2 regions of the Micromonospora sp. NPDC048905 genome follow, and region 2 is predicted to be linked to the other one. Evidence: riboswitches for the same ligand, from Rfam matches in the RefSeq annotation. Region 2 holds a riboswitch; the other holds the start of a gene.

Region 1 (7,042 bases), on a different contig from region 2:
CTGCGGGACAAGGCGCCGCTGGCGTCGGCCGACACCGGCGTCACGTTCGTCACCAAGGAGAACATCGACTCCGCGGAGATCAAGGCGGTGCTCGAGCCCAGCTGCGCCAACCCGCCGGTGCAGTGATGGGCGCGACCCCGACGGCTACCGCCGCCAGCGACACGCAACCGACCGCCGAGCAGCCACCGGTCCTCGAAGCCCGTGGCATCGTCAAGCGGTTCGGGCACGTCGAGGCGTTGCGCGGCGCCGACTTCACGGTCCACCGGGGTGAGGTCGTCGCGCTGATCGGCGACAACGGCGCCGGAAAGAGCACGCTGATCAAGACACTGTCCGGTGTGCACCCGCCCGACGAGGGCGAGATCCGGGTGGATGGCCGTCCCGTCCAGTTCTCCACGCCCGTCGACGCCCGACGTGCGGGGGTGGAGACCGTCTACCAGGACCTGGCCGTCGCCGACGATCTCAGCGTGGCCGCCAACCTGTACCTCGGTCGGGAGATCCTGCGCTCCGGACCGCTCGGCCGGCTGGGGCTGCTCGACAAGCGCGCCATGCGGCAGGGCGCTGCCGCGGCCCTCGACGAACTGGGCGTGCGGATCCCCCGGGTCACCACCCCGATCGCGATGTTGTCCGGTGGGCAGCGACAGTGCGTCGCGGTGGCGCGCGCGATCATCTGGGCGACGAACGTGGTCATCCTCGACGAGCCGACCGCGGCGCTCGGTGTCGTCCAGACCGGGCGGGTGCTCGACGTCGTCCGGCGGGCTCGGGACGCCGGCATGTCGGTGGTGTTGGTGAGCCACAACATGCCGCAGGTGCTCGAGATCGCCGACCGGGTCGAGGTGCTGCGGCTCGGCCGGCGGGCGGCCCGGCTGCGCGCGGACGAGGTCACCACCGACGACCTGGTCGCGGCGATGACCGGAAGCACCGGCGGAGAGCGGGACGACCGCTGACCTCGTCGGCCGGGGCGCGCGCGATCACATGATCGAGGGCGCGCCCCGGAGCCGCCGGGCCCCGGGCGGGTGCGCGGCGCGCCGTCGTACGCCGAGGTGGTTGCTCAGAACCGCGCCGGCTCGACGTTGGCGTCACCGTCGGCGGGTTGCCCGTACAGCGATTCCTCCACCCCGATCAGGTGGTTGGCCATCCGGATCCGGGCACGCTCGGGGTCCCGGGCCACCAGGGCCTTCAGGATCGCGACGTGCTCGTCGTGGGTACGCCGGTCCGCGCCCTCCTCGTGCAGGCTCCGCCAGAGCCGCCCGCGCAGGGTACGCCCGGCGAACGCCTCGATGAGACCGACGAGCACCGGATTGTCGGCGTGCACCGCGATGATCCGGTGGAACGCGATGTCGATCTCCATGATCCGTTCGTGCTCCTGCGGCGACCGACCGGCGATCCGCGCCGCCTCGTCGAGCAGTTCGCCCGCCTGGGCGAGGGCCTCGTCGGTGATCCTGGTCGCCGCCAGGCGGGCGGCCTCGCACTCCAACAGCCGCCGGACGATGTGCACGTGCCGTGGGTCGCCCTGGCCCTGGAAGTCGACCACGAAGCCCATCGGGGCCAACAGCTGCGGCGCGTCGAGGTTGGTGACGTAGGTGCCGTCACCCTGGCGGATGTTGACGATGCCGAGGATCGACAGAGCCGACATCCCCTCGCGCAGCGAGCCCCGCGAGACGCCGAGCGACTCGGCGAGGTCCTTCTCGATGGGCAGCCGGTCCCCGGGCTTGAAACGCCCTTCGAGGATCATCCGTTTGATGCCGTTCACCACCTCGTCGGTGCGCGACATGACATCCCCCTAGCGGCCGGCGGGGGTGGCCGTCCCACCCGCGATCACGTACGGCTCCGAAGATGACACCGTAGTCGGGTCCGTCGCCGCCCAGTAGCCGCCGTCGGGGAACCGGTAGAGCTCGACCGACTCCTGGCGCATCCGGGTGGAGTAACCGGGCTGGCTGGGCAGGACGTAACCGCTGCCCGAGCCGGTGTCCTGGATGATGCACGGGTCGGTGAAGTGCTCGTGCAGGTGGTCGACGAACTCGGTGACCCGGTTGGTGAGATCTCCCGAGATCGCGACGTAGTCGAGCACCGACACGTGCTGGACCATCTCGCACAGCCCGACACCGCCGGCGTGGGGGCACACGGGGATGTCGAACTTCGCGGCGAGCAGCAGCACGGCGACGATCTCGTTGATGCTGGCCAACCTGCCGGTGTCCAGTTGACAGAAGTCGATGGCCTCGGCCTGGAACAACTGCTTGAACATCACCCGGTTGTGGCAGTGCTCGCCGGTGGCGACTCTGATCGGAGCGACGGCGCGGCGCACGGCGGCGTGGCCCAGAATGTCGTCGGGGCTGGTCGGCTCCTCGATCCACAGTGGCTCGAACTGCGCCAGGGCCTTGACCCACTCGATGGCCTGACCGACGTCCCACACCTGGTTGGCGTCGATCATCAGGTTGCGGTCCGGACCGAGGATCTCCCGGGCGATGCCGCACCGGCGGATGTCGTCGTCGAGGTTGGCGCCCACCTTCAGCTTGACGTAGCCGTAGCCGGTGTCCACCGCCTCCTGGCACAGCCGGCGCAGCTTGTCGTCGCCGTAGCCGAGCCAGCCTGCCGAGGTGGTGTAGGCGGGGTAGCCGGTCCGGTCGAGCTCGGCGAGACGGGCCGCCTTCGTGCTCTCCTTGGCCCGCAGGATGGCCAGCGCCTCGTCCCGGGTCAGCGCGTCGGACAGGTAGCGCAGGTCCGCGATGTCGACGAGCTGCTCGGGGGACATGTCGACGAGCAGCCGCCACAGCGGCTTGTCGGCGACCCGGGCGACCAGATCCCACGACGCGTTGAGGACGGCGGCCAGCGACAGGTGCACGACACCCTTCTCCGGGCCGAGCCAGCGTAGTTGCGAGTCGGAGGTGAGCAGACGGTAGACCGCGCCCATGTCCGCCGCCATCGTCGCGACGTCCACGCCGACGAGGCGCTGTGCCTGATGGACGGCCGCCGCGACGACGATGTCGTTGCCCCGGCCGATGGTGAAGGTCAGGCCGTGGCCCGCGAGTGGCGCACCGCTGCTGTCGACGCCGTCGGTGTGCAGGACGACGTAGGCCGCCGAGTAGTCGCCGTCCTTGTTCATGGCGTCGGAGCCGTCAGCGGTCAGGGAGGTGGGGAAGCGGACGTCCTCGACAGTGACGGCGGTGATCTGCGGCATGCGCTCCTCGCCCGGTTAGGCTAAAGATCAGATGATCTCTGGGAGTATACGGAGGGTCGATCCGACGCGTCAACGACGTCGATCCGTCGGGTATCGAAGACATCCAATGTTTCTGCGTGCTGGAGATTCGTCGGTGCGCGGTCCCCGTGATCGCCGTACCCGATCCGCGAGCCCTGAATGCGGTGGTACCAACATTCGCCGCGCTGGTAGGCACCTTCGACGGGCGGCACCTCGTCGTCGGCCCGGGCACTGCTGCGGCACCGCCGGCCCGATGGGGACGGTGGTGCGAGATATGAGGAGTGGTTCAGAAGATTAGATGTCCACTCCGGATAACTACATTGACGCCTAAGTATAGGTAGGGATCCTTACATCTAAAGACTTAATACATCACACCTTTCCGAATGTCGACACCTGCTCGTGTACCGCGCGCCGCGCGGGTGTCGGTCCACCGCGCCCCGGCGCGACTCGGCCTGGTCGGCGTGGCCGGTGATGACCGTCACGGAGGTCGCCGTCGACACGCCCGAGACCGACATGTGGGGTGTGACAACCGCAGCGTCCCTATATATGGTGTCGAACGCAGCTGGTTCGGCCGCTCATCCGGAGTGGTCGAGGCAAGAGGGAACCCGGTGGAAATCCGGGACTGTCCCGCAGCGGTGAGTGGGAACGACAGCCGTCAGAAGCACTGGGCCACGAAGCGGTCTGGGAAGCGACGGCCAGTAGGAGACCGGCCAACCCGGTCGTGCCCACGAGTCCGAAGACCTGCCAGCGCGCCGCGTACCCGCACCCGGGTGGGCGGCGGTCCGAGGCCGCGTGGGACGGCCGACGCCACCTGACCCACGCCGTGCCGGCGTGGCGTCCGTTGGTGTCCGTCTCCACGCGTTCGAGGGGCCATCAGGTCTCGAACTCGCGAGGAGTGAGTGGTGACAGTCACCGAGGCAGTCCCGGTCAGCGGCGACGCGGCCGTCCGGCGCACGCCGATGCAGGTGCGCAAGCGCAACGGCACCACCGAGTCCGTGGACGTCAACAAGATCGTCCGTGCGGTCGAGCGGTGGGCCGACGACCTGGCCGACGTCGACCCGATGCGGGTCGCCACCCGCACGATCAGCGGCCTGTACGACGGCGCGACGACGGCCGAGCTGGACCGGCTCTCCATCCAGACCGCCGCCGAGATGATCGGTGAGGAACCGCAGTACTCGCGCCTCGCCGCCCGGCTGCTGTCCGGCTACGTCGACAAGGAGGTGCGTCGACAGGGCGTCACCTCGTTCAGCGCGGCGATCCGGATCGGCCACGCCGAGGGCCTGGTCGCCGACGACACCGCCGCGTTCGTCGCCGCCCACGCCCCGATGCTCGACCACGCTGTCGATCCCGACGGCGACCGACGATTCGAGTACTTCGGCCTGCGCACGGTGTACGACAGGTACCTGCTGCGTCACCCCACCAGCCGGCTGGTGCTGGAGACCCCGCAGTACTGGCTGCTCCGGGTGGCCTGCGGGCTGTCCCAGACGCCGGACGAGGCGGTCGGCTTCTACCGGCTGATGTCCAGCCTGGCCTATCTGCCCAGCTCGCCGACACTGTTCAACTCCGGCACCCGACACACCCAGATGTCCTCCTGCTATCTGGTCGACTCTCCGCGCGACGAGTTGGACTCCATCTACCAGCGGTACGCCCAGGTCGCCAACCTGTCCAAGTTCGCCGGCGGCATCGGCATCGCGTACTCCCGGGTCCGGTCCAGGGGTGCACTGATCCGCGGCACCAACGGGCAGTCCAACGGGATCGTGCCGTGGCTGCGCACACTGGACGCGAGCGTCGCCGCGGTCAACCAGGGCGGCCGGCGCAAGGGCGCGGCCTGCGTCTATCTGGAACCGTGGCACCCGGACATCGAGGAGTTCCTGCAACTGCGGGACAACACCGGCGAGGACGCCCGCCGCACCCACAACCTCAACCTGGCCAACTGGATCCCGGACGAGTTCATGCGCCGGGTCGAGGCCGACGAGATGTGGTCACTGTTCGACCCGCACGAGGTACCCGAGCTGCCCGACCTGTGGGGGGAGCGGTTCGACGCCGCGTACCGGCAGGCCGAGGCGCAGGGCCGCCACGTGCGGCAGGTCCCGGCGCGGGAGCTGTACGGCAGGATGATGCGCACCCTCGCCCAGACCGGCAACGGGTGGATGACCTTCAAGGACGCCGCGAACCGACTGTGCAACCAGACCGCCGAGGACGGCAACGTGGTGCACCTGTCCAACCTGTGCACCGAGATCATCGAGGTGTCCAGCGACGCCGAGACCGCCGTGTGCAACCTCGGCTCGGTGAACCTCGCCGCGCACCTCAGCGACGGCGGCATCGACTGGGAGCGGCTGCGCGCCACCGTCCGTACCGCCGTGACCTTCCTGGACCGGGTCATCGACATCAACTACTACCCGACCGAGCAGGCGGCGGCGAGCAACCCCCGCTGGCGGCCGGTGGGGCTCGGGCTGATGGGCCTTCAGGACGTCTTCTTCGCGCTGCGGCTGCCGTTCGACTCACCGGCCGCGCGGGAGCTGTCCACCCGGATCAGCGAGGAGTTGTACCTGACCGCGCTGGAGACCTCCGCCGACCTGGCGCGTCGCTTCGGCGCGCACCCGGCGTACCCGCAGACCCGGGCCGCGCGGGGCCAGCTCCAACCGGACCTGTGGGGTGTCGAGGGTACGCAGACCGCGCGCTGGGACGCGCTGCGCCAGCGGGTTGCGACGGACGGGCTGCGCAACTCGCTGCTCGTGGCGGTCGCGCCGACCGCGACCATCGCCTCGATCGCCGGGTGCTACGAGTGCATCGAGCCGCAGGTGTCCAACCTATTCAAGCGCGAGACCCTGTCGGGGGAGTTCCTCCAGGTCAACACCGCTCTGGTCCGCGAGTTGAAGGCCCGCGGTCTGTGGACCGAGCGGATCCGCTCGGCGATCAAGCGGGCGGAGGGGTCGGTGCAGGACATCGCCGAGCTGCCGGCCGGCGTCCGGGAGTTGTTCCGCACCGCCTGGGAACTGCCGCAGCGGGCGCTGATCGACCTGGCCGCCGCCCGTGCCCCGTTCATCGACCAGTCCCAGTCGCTGAACCTGTTCCTGGCCGCGCCGACCATCGGCAAGCTCTCCTCGATGTACCTGTACGCCTGGAAGGCCGGGCTGAAGTCCACGTACTACCTGCGCTCGCGGCCCGCCACCCGGATCCAGCAGGCCACCGTCAGTGCTGTCGCACCCGTCGCCGTCGCCGTCGACGCGGAGGCGCTGGCCTGCTCGCTGGAGAACCCCGAGTCGTGCGAGGCCTGCCAGTGACCGCCCGCACCGCCGACGCCAACACCACCGACACGAGGACCACGCACATGCTGCTCGACCCCGGGATGGACCTCACCCTCCGCCCGATGCGTTACCCGCACTTCTTCGACAGGTTCCGCGACGCCATCCGCAACACCTGGACGGTCGAGGAGGTCGACCTGCACGCCGACCTCGCCGACCTGGACAAGCTGTCGCCGGCCGAGCGGCACCTGGTCAGCCGACTGGTGGCGTTCTTCGCCACCGGCGACACGATCGTCGCCAACAACCTGGTGCTCAACCTCTACCAGCACGTCAACAGCCCCGAGGGTCGCCTCTACCTGTCCCGGCAGCTGTTCGAGGAGGCCGTGCACGTCCAGTTCTACCTCAACCTGCTCGACACGTACGTGCCCGACGAGACCGAGCGCTTCGAGGCCTTCGCCGCCATCGAGAACATCCCCTCGATCCGTCGCAAGGCCGAGTTCTGCTTCCGCTGGATCGACTCCCTGAACGACCTGCGGGAGCTGCGGACCCGGGACGACCGCCGGACGTTCCTGCTCAACCTGATCTGCTTCGCCGCGTGCATCGA
Region 2 (7,042 bases):
CCTGGGTCCGCTGCGCGACCTGGACGAGATCGCCTACCTGCGGTTCGCCAGCGTCTACCGCTCGTTCGACTCGCTCGCCGACTTCGAGCGCGAGATCGACACGTTGCGGGCCGTGGCGCGAGCCCGGGAGCAGGGCCGGGCCGACGCGGTCGAGGCCGCCGGCCGTACCAACTGACTTCACTGTTTTTCGAGAGATCAGGACGCGCGGTGGGTGACCGCGCAGACGAGGGGGGCGACGGCGTGACAACTAGCCGTTCACGGAGCAAGGCAGGCGCGGGGCTGAAGATCGAACGGGTGTGGACGACCGAGGGGGTCCACCCGTACGACGACGTGGCGTGGGAGCGCCGCGACGTCGTGATGACGAACTGGCGGGACGGCTCGATCAACTTCGAGCAGCGGGGGGTCGAGTTCCCGCAGTCGTGGAGCGTCAACGCGGCGAACATCGTGACCACCAAGTACTTCCGGGGCGCGGTGGGGACCCCGGAGCGGGAGTGGTCGCTCAAGCAGCTGATCGACCGGGTGGTCACCACCTACCGCACCGCCGGTGAGGAGTACGGCTACTTCGCCAGCCCGGCGGACGCCGAGATCTTCGACCACGAGCTGACCTGGATGCTGCTGCACCAGGTGTTCAGCTTCAACTCGCCGGTCTGGTTCAACGTCGGCACGCCGTCGCCGCAGCAGGTCAGCGCCTGCTTCATCCTGGCCGTCGACGACTCGATGGACTCGATCCTCGACTGGTACAAGGAGGAGGGGCTGATCTTCAAGGGCGGCTCCGGCTCCGGGGTCAACCTGTCGCGGATCCGCTCGTCGCGTGAGCTGCTCTCCTCCGGCGGCACCGCCTCCGGCCCGGTCAGCTTCATGCGCGGCGCGGACGCCTCCGCCGGCACCATCAAGTCCGGCGGTGCGACCCGCCGCGCGGCCAAGATGGTCATCATCGACGTGGACCACCCGGACATCGAGGAGTTCGTGGTCACGAAGGCGCGCGAGGAGCACAAGATCCGCGCCCTGCGCGACGCCGGGTTCGACATGGACCTCGGCGGCTCCGACATCGTCAGCGTGCAGTACCAGAACGCCAACAACTCGGTCCGGGTCTCCGACGAGTTCATGTCGGCGGTCGAGAACGAGAAGGGCTTCGACCTGCGTGGCCGGCTGGACGGCTCGGTGATCGACACCGTCGACGCCAAGAAGCTGTTCCGCACCATCTCCCAGGCCGCCTGGGAGTGCGCCGACCCGGGCCTGCAGTACGACGACACGATCAACGACTGGCACACCTGCCCGGAGACCGGGCGGATCACCGCGTCGAACCCGTGCTCGGAATACCTGCACCTGGACAACTCCTCGTGCAACCTGGCCTCGCTCAACCTGATGAAGTTCCTCCGCGCCGACGGTGGCTTCGAGGTGGAGAAGTTCGTCAAGTCCGTCGAGTTCGTCATCACCGCGATGGACATCTCGATCTGCTTCGCGGACTTCCCGACCGAGAAGATCGGTGAGACCTCCCGCGCCTACCGGCAGCTCGGCATCGGCTACGCCAACCTCGGCGCCCTGCTGATGGCCACCGGCCTGCCGTACGACTCGGAGCAGGGCCGCTCGGTCGCCGCGTCGATCACGTCCCTGATGACCGGCACCGCGTACCGCCGCTCCGCCGAGCTGGCCGGCGTCGTCGGCCCGTACGACGGCTACGCCCGCAACGCCGAGCCGCACAAGCGGGTCATGCGCAAGCACGCCGCCGCCAACGACGAGATCAAGCCGACCAGCCCGGTGGCCACCGCGATCGTCCGCGAGGCGACCAAACAGTGGACCCAGGGCAACAAGATCGGCGACAAGTTCGGCTGGCGCAACGCCCAGGCCAGCGTCCTCGCCCCGACGGGCACGATCGGCTTCATGATGGACTGCGACACGACCGGCGTGGAGCCGGACCTGGCGCTTGTCAAGTTCAAGAAGCTGGTCGGCGGCGGCTCGATGCAGATCGTCAACCAGACGGTGCCGCGCGCCCTGCGCAGCCTCGGTTACCCCGAGGAGCAGGTCGAGGCGATCGTCGAGCACATCGCCGACCACGGCCACGTGGTGGACGCCCCGGGCCTCAAGCCGGAGCACTACCCGGTCTTCGACTGCGCCATGGGCGAGCGGACGATCGCCCCGATGGGTCACGTGCGGATGATGGCGGCCATCCAGCCGTTCGTCTCCGGCGCCATCTCCAAGACGGTCAACATGCCGGAGGCGGCCACCGTCGAGGACGTCGAGAAGATCTACTTCGAGGGCTGGAAGCTCGGCCTCAAGGCGCTGGCGATCTACCGGGACAACTGCAAGGTCGGTCAGCCGCTCTCGGTGGCCAAGTCCAACAAGGCCACCGAGCCGGCCGCCGTCGAGGCCGCGCCGGCCGCCGTGGAGAAGGTCATCGAGTACCGGCCGGTGCGTAAGCGCCTGCCGAAGAAGCGCCCGTCCGAGACGGTCAGCTTCTCCGTCGGTGGCGCCGAGGGCTACCTCACCGCGTCGTCCTACCCGGACGACGGCCTCGGCGAGGTCTTCCTGAAGATGTCCAAGCAGGGCTCGACCCTGGCCGGCGTGATGGACGCCTTCTCGGTGGCCATCAGCATCGGCCTGCAGTACGGCGTGCCGCTGGAGACGTTCGTCAGCAAGTTCACCAACATGCGCTTCGAGCCGGCCGGCATGACCGACGACCCGGACGTGCGGATGGCCGCCTCGGTGATGGACTACATCTTCCGTCGCCTGGCGCTGGACTTCCTGCCCTACGAGCGCCGCGCCGAGCTGGGCATCTTCACCGCCTCGGAGCGGGCCGCCCAGTTGCGGGCCGAGGCCGACGCGGAGGCCGCCGCCGTCACCGGCGCGGAGCTCACCGCGATGGCGTCCTCGGCTCCGGTGGAGGCCCCGGCCAAGTCGGAGGCCGTCGCCCAGCCGGCCCAGGAGATGGCCGACGTGGCCGCCGCCAAGCCGGCTCCGAGCGTGGGTTCCAGCACCGAACTGCTGGAGGCCGTGATCGGCAAGGCCGCCGACGCGCCGCTCTGCTTCACCTGCGGTACGAAGATGCGCCCCGCCGGTAGCTGCTACGTCTGCGAGGGCTGCGGCTCCACCAGCGGCTGTAGCTGACACGTCAGCGACGAGCCCCGGGCGTTCGCGCGCCCGGGGCTCGTTTGTGTGCGGGTCACTCGGACCAGCGATCCTGGTGGATCACCGACGACAGCGGACGTCGCTGACGCCAGCCGTGCCGCTCCAGGTCCGGCGTCTCCTCCAGATGGGTGACCGGGCCGAGGCAGAGCCACGCCACCGGGCGGACGGTGGCCGGGATGCCGAGCAGGTCGCGCAGGAACGGCTCCCGGTAGAACGAGACCCAGCCGACCCCGAGCTGCTCGGCGGTTGCGGCCAGCCACAGGTTCTGGATCGCCAGACAGACCGAGTAGAGGCCGGCGTCGGCGATCGCGTGACGGCCGAGTACGGCCGGCCCACCCCGCTCCGGGTCGTACGTGACCACGACCGACAACGTCGACTCTCGTACACCGTCGATCTTTATCCGGGCGAAGCGTTCCGCCGCCGGACCGTCGAGAGTGGCCGCGAAGGTGTCCCGCTCCCGCTCCACGTGTCGGTGGAACTCCTGCCGCAGCTCAGGATCGCGGACCAGGATGAAGTCCCAGGGCTGGGAGAGACCGACGCTCGGCGCGGCGTGCGCCGCTGTGAGGATCCGATCCAACGTCTCCGCGGGGATCGGCGCCCCGGTGAACTGGGCACGTACGTCCCGACGGCGGTGGATGGTCTCGTAGAGTCCGTTGTTCAAGGCAGGCTCCCGCTGCGCTCGCGCCCCTGACGGGGCGATGACGCGAGGCCGGTCTTCGGACTCCCGGATCTCCGCTGGTCACCCGCCTTCCCAGCCCCTCAGGGCCAGTGGCTGCGTCTGGTACGCGTGGGTGGCAGCTCCCCGGTCACCGCGGCGGGCCCGTGCCGGACTCACACCGGCTTCCCGATTCTCCCCACTCGCGCGGGGCACCTCGCAACGTTTGTGCCACCGCGCAGCATAGCGGCCGCCCCTGCCTACGGGGTGGCGGTCCGTCGCCCGGTCGCATGTCCGGCCGGTCGACGGCCGCTACCCGCGCCGTCTGCCTCAGGCGGAAAGTTCCGCCCGGATCAGCGCGGCCAGCTCGGCGGGCTGAGAAAGGAACGGCGAGTGCGAGGAGTTCATGCGCAACACCCGCTCGGCCCGCTTGGCCATGAGCTCCTGCGCGAAGGGCGGAAGAGCGTTGTCGGCCGCACAAATGAGGTAGGTGCTGGGAATGGTGCGCCACGCGGCCTCGGTCAGCGGCTGCTGCGTCGAGGCCCAGGACTGAAGCCCGAGTCGTGCAACGGCCTGTTCCGCGATTTCCGGATCGACGTCGCTGTAGAAGACCTCTCGGGGCTGCGACGGTTCGATGTGACCCCTGCCCTTCAGGTCCGTCCGCTCGTGAACCTCCCACCACGGCGGAGCAACGCCGCCGGCGGTGGAGAAGAGCGAATCGCCGACATCCGGCTGGAAAGCGGCGAGATAAACGATTCGGCGTACGTTGTCCGCGGCAGCGAGCGCCTCCGTGACTGGTGCGCCACCGTAGGAGTGGGCGACGACCACGACCGGTCCGTCGATGGCGGCGACGGCGGCTTTGACCACGGCAGCGTCGTCGTAGAGGTCACCGAGGGCAGCGGGGTCGTTGCCGCTACTGGGTAGCGCGACGGTGTGGATGTCGATATCCGGAAACTGCTCGATGAGCGACTGCCAGACCCAGGGCCCGTGCCAGGCACCGTGCACGAGAAGAAGCGACGGAATGCTGTTCAAGATGATGTTCCTGCCCGCATGTATTCAAATGATCGGATCTGGAGTTCGTCGTCGACCACGCCGTCGTGCATCACCGGAGCGCCCCATCTCGACCGAGGACAGCGGAAATATATGCCGCTACTTTTGGGTAGCAAGGCGCGGATGACTATGAGCCGAGCCACAAGCCCGATCGGCGGCGGTGTGCTCGTGATCAACAACACGTTGCCTGGCTCGGGCCGAATCCAAGCTCATTCCCGTATTGCTTGCTGAGCGCCGCTGGATAGCAAACTCGCGCCCGTGGCGGTGCGGTTGTCCGCAATTCCCCCGACGCACCTGCCGGGCTACTCGCTCGCGCGCTCGGCCGCGCGTACCGCGTTGCGGAACAGCATCGCGACGGTGGTCGGACCGACGCCGCCCACCCGGGGCGTGATGGCGCCGGCGACCTCGGCGCACGCTTCGTCCACGTCCGGTAGGAGGCGCCGTCCTTCGTAGCGGACGCCGGCGCCGATGACGACGGCGCCGGGCTTGACGTGCTCGGGCCGAACGATCCGGGGTACGCCCGCGGCGGCGACGAGGATGTCGGCGCGGCGGGTGTAGCGGTCCCAGTCGGGCACGCCGGTGTGGACGACGGTGACGGCGGCGTTGGCGGTCGGACGCTTCTGGGCGAGCAGCATCGCCAGGGGGCGGCCAAGGGTGGCGCCGCGACCGAGGATGACGACCTCACGACCGGCGACGGGGATCTCGTGGTACGCCAGGAGGGCTTCGATGCCGGCGGGGGTGCACGGCAGCGGGCCGGGCAGGCCGACGGCGAGACGCCCCATGTTCAGCGGGTGCATGCCGTCGACGTCCTTGTCCGGGTCGATCGTCAGCAGCGCCGCGTCGTAGTCCAGATGCCCCGGCACGGGGTACTGCACGAGCAGTCCGTGCACGGCGGGATCGCTGTTGAAGCGGGCAATGGCCTGGTGCAGTTCGGCCTGGGTGGCGGTGGCGGGCAGATGCACGTGCGGGGAGGCGAACCCGAGCGCGGCGGCCTGGCGCTGCTTGATGGCGATGTAGCCGGCGCTGGCGTCGTCGTCGCCGACGAGGATGGTGGCGAGGCTCGGTGTGATCCCGCGGCTGCGGAGTGCTGCGGCAGCGGCGGCGGTCTCGGCCAGGACGGCTTCGGCGACGGGTGCGCCCGGCAGGAGCCGAGCCGTGCCAGACGGGGTGTGGTGCTGCGCGGATCCACTGGTCGTGGTCATGACGGATTCTCCACGCAGGCGCCCAGGCGGTCGACGCCCGCGAGAGGCTCCCCGATGGTTTCACCATCCCCGTGCCGCCAGTCGCCGGTGCTTCGATCATGCCGCATCAACGGGGCGACTGCCCAGCTGACCGGCCCGTGCCGCCTCGGGCGGGGGGTTTGGTAACACCAGCGGTCCGGCTTACGAAGAAGAGGTGTGAGTGACGAGAGGGGACAGCCTGTGCGTGAGCCCAGCGAAGCGGGAGGTGACATCTCCGGCATCGGGGCCGATCCGGTGGCCTTCGAGGTCTTCTACCGGCGGCACCTGGAGGCGGTGGGCCGGTTCGTGGCGCGGCGGGTCGACGACCCGCACCTCGCCGCCGACCTGACCGCCGACGTGTTCCTGGCGGTGATCGAGTCCGCGGACGGCTACCGGCCGGACCGGGGGAGCCAGGTCGGTTGGCTGTACGGGGTGGCCCGCAACGTCATCGGCGACGAACGGCGTCGGGCGGCCCAACGGCTGCGGGTGACCGGCCGACTGGCCGGACGACGGGACCTCGGCCCCGATGACATCGCCCGCATCGAGGAGCGGATCGACGCCGAGTCGGCGGCCCGCCACACCTGTCGGGCGCTGAGCGAGCTGCCCGAGGGCACCCGAACGCTTGTCGAACTCGTCGCCGTGGACGGCCTCAGTGTCGCGGAGGCGGCGACCGTGGTCGGGATGTCCCCGGTCGCTGCCCGGGTCCGCCTGCACCGTGCCCGTCGCGTCGTCCAGGCCGTGCTCGCCCGCCCGGCCACCACCCTCGCCTGAGCAGACGGAGCTGACGCCATGAACAAGATCGAACAGTCGACCGAGGGTTTCGAGGAACAGCTCCTCAGAGATCTGAGCGCCCACGTCGCCCGGCGGGCCGAGGTGGCTTCGGCGACCCGTGCCGCCGGCTTCCGTACCCGGTTCCCGCGCGGTTGGCGCCTGGCCGGAGCGTTCGGGCTGGCCGTCGTCCTGACCGCCGGTGCGCTGGCGGTCCAGGCCA

What was found. A riboswitch is a leader RNA that binds a small molecule or an ion and turns the genes downstream of it on or off. The one in region 2 is predicted to bind cobalamin.
Region 1: it holds a riboswitch for cobalamin, as region 2 does, so the genes downstream of both, AB0C01_RS05260 (ribonucleoside-diphosphate reductase subunit alpha) here and bluB (5,6-dimethylbenzimidazole synthase) in region 2, are expected to answer to the same signal.

What each region holds. Positions count from the first base shown of each region.
Region 1 is NZ_JBEZFV010000002.1:64,002-71,043, reverse strand. Features, by position in the region: gene AB0C01_RS05280 (ABC transporter substrate-binding protein) at 1-126, shown strand, start outside; gene AB0C01_RS05275 (ATP-binding cassette domain-containing protein) at 126-944, shown strand; gene AB0C01_RS05270 (FadR/GntR family transcriptional regulator) at 1,049-1,771, opposite strand; gene AB0C01_RS05265 (enolase C-terminal domain-like protein) at 1,781-3,175, opposite strand; cobalamin riboswitch at 3,740-3,957, shown strand; gene AB0C01_RS05260 (ribonucleoside-diphosphate reductase subunit alpha) at 4,153-6,477, shown strand; gene AB0C01_RS05255 (ribonucleotide-diphosphate reductase subunit beta) at 6,525-7,042, shown strand, end outside.
Region 2 is NZ_JBEZFV010000001.1:901,523-908,564, reverse strand. Features, by position in the region: gene nrdR (transcriptional regulator NrdR) at 1-175, shown strand, start outside; gene AB0C01_RS04315 (vitamin B12-dependent ribonucleotide reductase) at 208-3,105, shown strand; gene bluB (5,6-dimethylbenzimidazole synthase) at 3,161-3,787, opposite strand; cobalamin riboswitch at 3,816-4,016, opposite strand; gene AB0C01_RS04305 (alpha/beta hydrolase) at 4,112-4,813, opposite strand; gene AB0C01_RS04300 (bifunctional 5,10-methylenetetrahydrofolate dehydrogenase/5,10-methenyltetrahydrofolate cyclohydrolase) at 5,134-6,033, opposite strand; gene AB0C01_RS04295 (sigma-70 family RNA polymerase sigma factor) at 6,253-6,822, shown strand; gene AB0C01_RS04290 (CU044_5270 family protein) at 6,841-7,042, shown strand, end outside.